2 regions of the Aminobacterium mobile DSM 12262 genome follow, and region 2 is predicted to be linked to the other one. Evidence: a T-box and tRNA genes for the amino acid it is inferred to sense, from the RefSeq annotation. Region 2 holds a T-box; the other holds one or more tRNA genes.
What was found. The T-box of region 2 lies ahead of thrS (threonine--tRNA ligase). A T-box ahead of a tRNA ligase gene usually reads a tRNA of that ligase, here a tRNA-Thr.

Region 1: it has a tRNA-Thr gene. The T-box ahead of thrS (threonine--tRNA ligase) is inferred to sense a tRNA for this amino acid. The anticodon was not compared.

Annotation. Positions count from the first base shown of each region.
Region 1 covers NZ_JAFZ01000001.1:671,168-675,543, reverse strand. Annotated here, with positions in the region: gene K360_RS0103220 (sigma-70 family RNA polymerase sigma factor) at 1-134, opposite strand, end outside; gene cobC (alpha-ribazole phosphatase) at 217-867, opposite strand; gene K360_RS0103210 (phosphotransferase) at 903-1,910, opposite strand; tRNA gene K360_RS0103205 (tRNA-Thr) at 2,116-2,191, opposite strand; tRNA gene K360_RS0103200 (tRNA-Glu) at 2,208-2,283, opposite strand; tRNA gene K360_RS0103195 (tRNA-Lys) at 2,288-2,363, opposite strand; gene argH (argininosuccinate lyase) at 2,448-3,845, opposite strand; gene K360_RS0103185 (DUF501 domain-containing protein) at 3,863-4,369, opposite strand.
Region 2 covers NZ_JAFZ01000002.1:73,555-77,930, forward strand. Annotated here, with positions in the region: gene infC (translation initiation factor IF-3) at 1-4, opposite strand, end outside; gene thrS (threonine--tRNA ligase) at 183-2,087, opposite strand; T-box leader at 2,132-2,361, opposite strand; gene dut (dUTP diphosphatase) at 2,423-2,863, opposite strand; gene K360_RS0107145 (polyribonucleotide nucleotidyltransferase) at 2,860-4,376, opposite strand, start outside.

The sequences.
Region 1 (4,376 bases), on a different contig from region 2:
CAAAAAACAAGCGGACGATAAGATATAATGAGTTCCTCTCTCGCTTCGTCATCTTTATGACATCGAATCCAGAGGTGAGCCTCTCGTTCTGGAGAAAGGCGCGTAGATCGATTATCATCAAATGTTTCGCCCAACAGTCTTCCCCCTCCTCGCCGCATCATAGAGCGATTACGAAAATTCTACCAGTTCATAGCTTCCTTGTCTAAGTGAAGTTACCTACAACAAAATAGGAAGATCTCTTACAAGTTCACTCTCGACATAAAGATGGGTAGCATCGTTCAAGAATGAAAGCATAGAGAGACCTCGATAAGCCTGAATACAGGAAATAGAACAATTATCTAACCTCATTCGCCACACAAGTGATGAACTTACTCCTAATAAGCTTACTAATGCCGTTCGAATAGTTCCACCATGAGCAACAACAAGAATTCGTTCTTCCTCGCGTGTCATAATCTCCTTAAGGACATTGTCCACACGCTGCTGAACACTACTAAAAGACTCTCCACCTCCAGGGACCGTTGAAGAAGGATCCTGACGCCAACGACGATGCTCCTCAGGGAAACATGCCTCTACCTCTGTGACAGTCAACCCTTCCCATTCTCCAAAACCTATTTCCTCCAGCCCCTTCCGGAGAAGGATCGAGGTGGAAACTTGATGTTCAGCTATAATAGCGGCAGTTTGAGCGGCTCGCTGCAAAGGACTGGAAACAATAAGCTCTGCTTGAAAGGACGCGAGACGCAACGAAACTCTCCTCGCCTGATCAAGTCCCTCTTCATTAAGCGGAACATCACTATGCCCCTGATATCTTTGTTCGTTATTCCAATCGGTACGTCCATGTCTTACAAAAAGAATCTGTTTAAGTGCCAATTCTTATTCTCCTTCATACAATCAACTTCGAGTTATTATACCCCGTTCTCCGATCTCTCTAGAAAAAAGATAGCATTATAAAGAGATTTTTGAAAAAATATATCCCCCTTCGAGGAACTTTTTTCTCTCAGAGAAGCAGCTTCTTTTAAAATCTTTCTGTATATCTCCGCATTTTTACCGCCCTTTATTTCTATCTCAAAAAGGAAGCTAGCTCCATAAACAAGCAAATTCCAGAAATTCCATCCCGCTAAAATAGTGTTATGAGGGATAAAATAAATGCTCTCGATTAAATATCGCGGGATATGCCATGGGGTTTTCCTGAATGTAAAATAGACAGTTTTAAAAATATCGTACTCGAACCCAACTCCTCTTCGCAGGTTTTCATTATCAATAGAGTAAATGGAACCGTCTTTACTTTTTACTAGATTATATGTGCGAATATCCGAATGACGAATGCCCTTTGCAAGGGACACTGGGGCCTCTTCCCTTAAAAGAGAGTATAAAATATCTACATCTGTTTTACTCATGCCTGAAAGCCACACAGACCTCTTTTTTTGGAATAAAGAAAGAATCCTCTGGACATATAGAGAGCTATCTATTGGAGAGTCTACACTAGCTCCATGGAAACGAGACTGGTAACGAGCCATAGCTTTCGCGTATCTAAAAGGAAGTTGTTTCCGCAGCGGAACGCCCTCTATCCATTGAGAAAGAATGTATGGCCCAATCTGTCTATAAACTTTAGGGATGGGAACTTTCTTCGCTTCCAAAAGAGACGTTATTTCTACTATATTTCTGGCAGCCTCCCGAGTCCGAGTCCAATAAAGTTTCATTTTCTCTTTTGTCTTCCGGTCAAATATAAGAAGTGGCTTGGAACCACATCCTTGCCGTAAACGAACAACAAATTCCGGAACATACCCCAGGGCTTTATATAAAATTTCAGCACAAGATTCTCCGCCTGGGAGGCGGAATGTTCGGGCGTCTATAATATACCCTCGCTCTGAATGATGCGTAGAAATTTCATCGAAAAAACGCGATAACAACACTGAGCATAGGCCTCCTTTGTGTTTTGAGAAGAATGTAACTTTATTATAATTAAATCTTCTATGATTAATTAAATATCTAGATATATTATATATAGCAGTATTTTCATGGAAAGACAAAACTTCTCTACGGAGGGGGAAACACAAAAAAAGCTTTGCGCCCTTTGCTTTCCCAGCAACAAGACACAAAGCCTATTTTTCTATGATATGGAGCCGGCGGGCGGACTCGAACCGCCGACCTGCGCATTACGAGTGCGCTGCTCTACCAACTGAGCTACACCGGCAGTATGGACTAAAAAATGGCGGTCCCAACGGGATTTGAACCCGTGTCGCAGCCTTGAAAGGGCTGTGTCCTAGACCACTGGACGATGGGACCGCTTTGGTGAGCCGTGTGGGAGTCGAACCCACGACGCCCGGATTAAAAGTCCGGTGCTCTACCTACTGAGCTAACGGCTCATTGCTCTCAGCTCGTAACCGCCGTTACGCAAGGGTTTATTCTACAGAAAAAAGGCAGCAAGTCAAGCCCCTCTTTAAAAAATCTCAGGATTTCGCCTTGTTTGCTATTATTTTTATACTTTTTATCCAGTTCCACCCATGATCTATTTGGCGATTTACTTCAGAAAAAGAGGTCCCACCATAGGTCTGGCGACGAGATACACTTGTCTTAAGATCCAAGAGTGGAAGAAGATCCTCTTCCACTTCTGGGACGAGATCTTGCCATTCAGAGAGGGAAAGTTGAAATAGGGAACAGTTATGGTCTAAACAGTAACGTACAACCTGTCCTGCCTTCCAATGAGCCTCTCGGAAAGGGATTCCTTTGCCGACAAGATATTCCGCTACATCCGTAGCTAATGTTAATCCATTTTGAAATCCTAAAATCGCCCGGTCCTGATCTGCCTCTACTTGAGACAGGAAAGGAGGAAAGATAGAAAGTATAGCTTCCACTGCGGTAAGAGAAGCCAGAAGCCCTCTTTTATCTTCCTGAAGATCTCTATTATACGTCATGGGTAATCCTTTTAAAGAAATAATCAAATCGAGAAGATGCCCTATTATTTGCCCTGTTCGCCCACGAGTTAATTCGAGAACGTCAGGATTTTTCTTCTGCGGCATCATACTCGAGCCAGTACAAAAAGCATCTGGAAGATTAATCCAGCCAAATTCCTGAGAGTTATAAATAACCAGGTCTTCAGAGAGACGACTACAATGGATGGCAAATCCCGTAGCGAAATAGTGATAGTCGAGAAGATAATCTCGCTGCGCAACAGAATCCAAGCTGTTTTCTGAAGGGGACTGGAAACCAAGGGCCTCAGATGTGAAAAAGCGATCTAAGGGCAATGTAGAGCCCGCAAGAGCGCCAGATCCAAGAGGGCACTCTTGCATGCCATCTAAAGCTGCCTGAAGGCGTGTATAGTCTCGCCGAAACGCCTGGAAATGAGCCATCCAATAGTGACCTAAACTAATAGGTTGAGCTTGTTGCAAATGAGTATACCCCGGCACTACCACATAAAGATGCGCCTTGGCTCTCCCAAGCAAAACTTCAAGAAGGGCTCTCATCTTTTCTTGAAAATCTGCGAGTTTATCTCGAAGGAAAAGGCGAACCGTCGTTGCTATTTGATCGTTACGGCTTCTTCCTGTGTGGAGCTTTTCTCCAAGAGAGCCGAGAATCTCTGTAAGTCGATGTTCAATGTTCATATGTACGTCCTCCAGTTCAATGGAGGGCTTGAATTTGTCCTCTTCAATTTCGCGCAATATCTGTTTGAGCCCTTGTTCCATCCGCAATCCTTCGTCAGGTGTCAAAAGACCTACAGAAACAAGCATCTGAGCGTGGGCCAAACTTCCTTGTATATCAAAAGGGGCTAGGCACCAATCTACGTCTAGAGACTGGGAATAATTCAGAACTATATCAGCGGTATTCTCACTAAATCGCCCTTTCCACATAATATTAATAGCCTCCCTTACATTAAACATCCTTGTTGCATAGGAGTGGAACAATCTATCTCATGGAAACGACGTGCCAGCCATGTTCCTGCGGGATGATATCCAAGACCTAACCAAGAAGCCATCTGAAGATGAAGACACTTTACATTGAAGGAGTTAATATTCTGAATGCCGCCTATCCCACCACTTTGCAAGGCCGCCCAGAGACATCTTCGACGTTTACGAAAAAAAATTTTAGTTCCTAAAGACAGCAAACTTAGCTTTATCATTCGATGTGCTAAATGATACTGCACCCACTTTTGGAGTGGGACTCCAGAGGAAAGAAAGGATTCCATGTCTTTTACTCCTTGTTGGGATTCTAGCTCCCCGCATTTTTGAACAAGGAAAGGACAACTTAACCAAAATATGGTAGGGAAAGGTTCTTGCCTCTTTATTGGGTTACAAATGAGCGTCTGTGGATACCCCCATTTACAACGAGAAGCCACTCCTAATACTATTCGATCGTCAAATTTTCGTCGAGACATTTGGCGC
Region 2 (4,376 bases):
CTATAACCTTTCACCTCCGTGATAAATATAAAAAAGGGCCGATGGAAAACCACCGGCCCTCATACTGTACGCACACAAATCTTTTACAGTCTAACCAGGCAACAGCTATTCGCGTCACCAGGTGAGAGGGTGGCCTCTACTTTGATAGAGAGAACTATATCACAGTCTTCTAAATATAGCAATTACCTACAAACAAGAGGGTTAAACTCCTCTTTAAGTAATATATTTAAGAACTTTTCTATAGACATGGCACCGAGATCTCCTTTACTCCTCTCTCGAGGAGCCACTTCTCTATTTGACATCTCCTTTTCCCCAAGGACTACCATATAGGGAATCTTCTGCATTTGAGCGTCACGAATTTTCTTTCCTAACTTCTCATCTCGGCTATCTACTTCCACTCGAATACCTTTATTTGCTAATTGCTCCTGCACTTCCTTGGCATATCCCAAGAAATCTTCAGAAATAGAAAGTAATTTCACCTGCACTGGGGCCAACCAATAGGGGAAAGCGCCGGCATATTGTTCTATAAGTATGCCAAAGAATCTCTCCAAACTTCCTAAAATAGTCCGATGAAGCATTACCGGACGGTGCTCTTTTCCATCAGCGCCTACGTAAGATAGGTCGAATTTCTCAGGCATCTGGAAGTCAAGCTGAATCGTTCCACATTGCCAGGTCCGACCAATACAATCCTCAAGATGAAAATCTATCTTCGGCCCATAAAAAGCCCCATCTCCAGGGTTTATATGATAGTCCATATTAGTTTCCTCTAGCGCCTCTTGCAACGCCCCTTCTGCTACACGCCACTGTTCCTCTGATCCCATGGAATTCTCCGGCCGGGTGGAAAGTTCCATTGTATACTTAAAACCAAAAACGTCTCTGTAAATATACTGACATAATCTCATAATGCCCTTTATTTCATCTTTAACTTGATCTGGCGTACAGTAAAGATGAGCATCATCTTGGGTAAAGCATCGAACCCTCATTAACCCATGCAACACTCCTGATCGCTCATGTCTATGTACTGTGCCAAGCTCCGCCATACGCAACGGGAGATCCCTATAGCTTCGGATCTGGTTTTTATAAATAAGAATTCCACCAGGACAATTCATAGGTTTAATAGCAAAAGGCATCTCATCAATCTCTGTGAAATACATATTATCTCGATAGTGATCCCAGTGCCCAGAGCGGATCCAAAGGCTGCGGTCAAGTATAAGGGGCGTTCTGATCTCGCAATATCCGTTTCTTTCGTGCACCTGCCGCCAGAATTCCGTCAATTTATTGAGAATCACCATACCCTTGGGGTGGAAAAAGGGAAAGCCAGGCCCTTCAGGCTGAATACTAAACAGATCAAGTTCCTTCCCTATTTTCCGATGATCCCTGTTTTTAGCTTCTTCAATTTTTGTAATATACGCTTCCAACGACTCTTCATCAGCAAACGCAGTTCCGTAGACACGAGTTAACATTATGTTTTTCTCGTCGCCCCTCCAATATGCCCCTGCCACTGAAAGAAGTTTAAAGTGTTTTATCCAGGATGTATTGGGGATATGAGGGCCACGACATAAGTCTACATAATCTCCCTGCTTATAGAGACTTACTGTAGGAGCATCTATCTCTTCTATAAGCTCTACCTTATAGATCTCATTGCGCTTCTTAAAAAACTCTATAGCCTCTTCTTTAGAAAGCTCAACCCTTTCAAGAGGAAAAGCTCGCTTCGCTAAGCGATGCATCTCCTTTTCTACTTTTGGAAGATCTTCTTCCGATATAGTTTCCGGCAGTTCCATATCGTAATAAAAGCCATCTTTAATAGAAGGCCCTATCCCAAAACGACTCTCAGGATAAAGAGTCTGGAAGGCCTGTGCCATTAAGTGCGCTGTTGAGTGGCGAAGAATTTCTAACCCTTCCTCGCTCTTTTCATCAACAACTTCAAGCGTTCCGCTCTCATGAATATCTGCCGATAGATCTAGAAGCTGACCATTCAGCTTGGCCGCCACTGCCCCTTTATGGGCACCCCACTTCTTTAAAACGTCTAGAACCTTTCCTTCTTCCAGAGACAATTCCTTGGCATCTGGCCCTTTCAATTCAAACATCTGAATACCTCCCTGCTGAAAATAATTAAGCCCACATCGCTCTTTCTGGAGACGATGTGGGCTTGATCGCGGTTCCACTCCAGTTCCAACTTTTTATTAAAAGTTGGCCCTCTTTGCGCTATAAGGGGCACTCCCCTGCACCTTATCCTTTAAAGGCTTCGATGCCGACTCCAGGATGGTTTTCGTAAAAGTCCGCTGGAAGAGGCTTTCAGCCTATAACCTCTCCTCTCTGTTCAGCTTGAACTTAAACTACTCTTCCCTTCATTGCCGTAGATATTCAGATATGCCTATTTGGCGAGATTTATACTACCTCTGCGCCAGAATGTCAACCAGCATCAATTCATTCCAGTACTTCCAAAACCGCCCTCTCCCCGCTGTGAAAGAGAGAGATTGGAAACTTCTTCCCATTCTAGCTGCACTACGGAAGCTAGAACCATCTGAGCTATTCTATCTCCTGGTTTTACGTGGTAAGGAGACTCACCGTGGTTAATCAAAATAACCCGTATCTCTCCACGATAATCGCTATCAATAGTGCCTGGAGCATTAAGCACAGTGACGCCCGAGCGTAAAGCTAAACCACTACGAGGTCTCACCTGAGCCTCATAGCCTTCAGGTAACTCTATGTACAGTCCAGTCCCTACGCTTCCCCATCCTCCTGGCTGTAGCACCAACTCTTCTGAAGCCCTAAGATCCACTCCTGATGAATAAGGGGTCCCGTATTCCGGTAAAGGGATGTCCTTACTTTGCCGGACAATTTTTACCGAAACTCGTCTCATCGGCGAGGGCCTCCCTGAGAGCGGCGATCCTGCCCCCCTCTTTCTTTTCCACTGCGATCATACCCACCGGTACGGCGCCCAGTGCTTGTGGGACGAGTGGCAGCGGCAGCCGCCACCTGAGAAGCAATAAGAGTTTCTCGTGTTTTTTCTTCGTTTAAAGAGGAGGCGAATCCTTCTTTTACCACCCGATCTTCTTGGTCAAAAAGTTTTTTACGAGTCAAATTCGTCCGTCCCATATCATCTATTTCCTTTACCATGACAAGAACAGCATCCCCCACAGAGAAGACATCCTCTACTTTCCCTACACGATGAGGGCTTATCTCGCTTATATGCAAAAGCCCCTCTTTTCCAGGGAGGCACTCTACGAAAGCACCAAAATTCATTATTCTGGTTACCTTCCCGAGATATATCTCTCCTGGCTCTAACTCCTTCGTTAGCCCCCTGATCATAGCAAGAGCTTTTTCTACCCCTTCGCTGGTCGTACTCGCTATATAAACTTCCCCTGAATCTTCTATATTAATTTTCGCACCAGATTCTTGCGTAATGCTGCGAATCATCTTACCACCTGGCCCAATAACATCTCGTATCTTTTCAGGATCAATATGAGTAACGTAAATTCGAGGAGCATACGGAGAAAGTTCCGTAGGCTGGGAAATGGCCGATCCCATAATATTGAGGATAGTCATTCGACCTTCTTGGGCCTGATTCAAAGCTTTCTTAAGGATATCTCGCGTAATACCTCCAGCCTTATTATCCATTTGCAGGGCAGTAACACCGTCTCGAGTTCCAGCAACTTTAAAATCCATATCTCCATAATGATCTTCCAGACCTTGAATATCCGTAAGGATTTCTACTTTTTCTCCCTCTTTGATAAGCCCCATAGCTATTCCAGCCACGTGCTTTTTTATTGGAACTCCGGCTGCCATAAGGGCCAGACTTCCACCACAAATCGAGGCCTGAGAGCTGGAACCATTGGATTCGAGAATATCAGATACTATTCTAACGACATAAGGGAAATCTACTTCATCTGGAATCATGGGGCGCAACGCTCGTTCTGCCAACGCTCCATGACCAATCTCTCTTCGTCCCGGCCCCCTCATGGGGCGAACTTCACCAACAGAGTAAGGAGGGAAATTATAGTGAAGAATGAAGCGTTTATTTGGCTCATCCTGTTTAAGGCCGTCCAAAATCTGATCATCAACACCCATCATACCAAGAGTGGCAACAACAAGCGCTTGAGTCTCACCTCGAGTAAATAAAGCTGAGCCGTGTACCCGTGGCAATACGTCCACTTCACATGTGATGGGACGAATTTGGTTCATTGCTCGACCATCGACTCGTACATGTTCGTCTAGAATACGGGCTCGCATAGTCTTTTTAACCATCTCATCAACCGCAGCGCTAATGTACCCTTCAGATTCAGGATAGGCTTCTGCAAAACGGTCTATTGCTGTATCTTTAATAGACTGAATCCTATCTGCCCGGGGTTTCTTCTTATGAATACACACCGCTT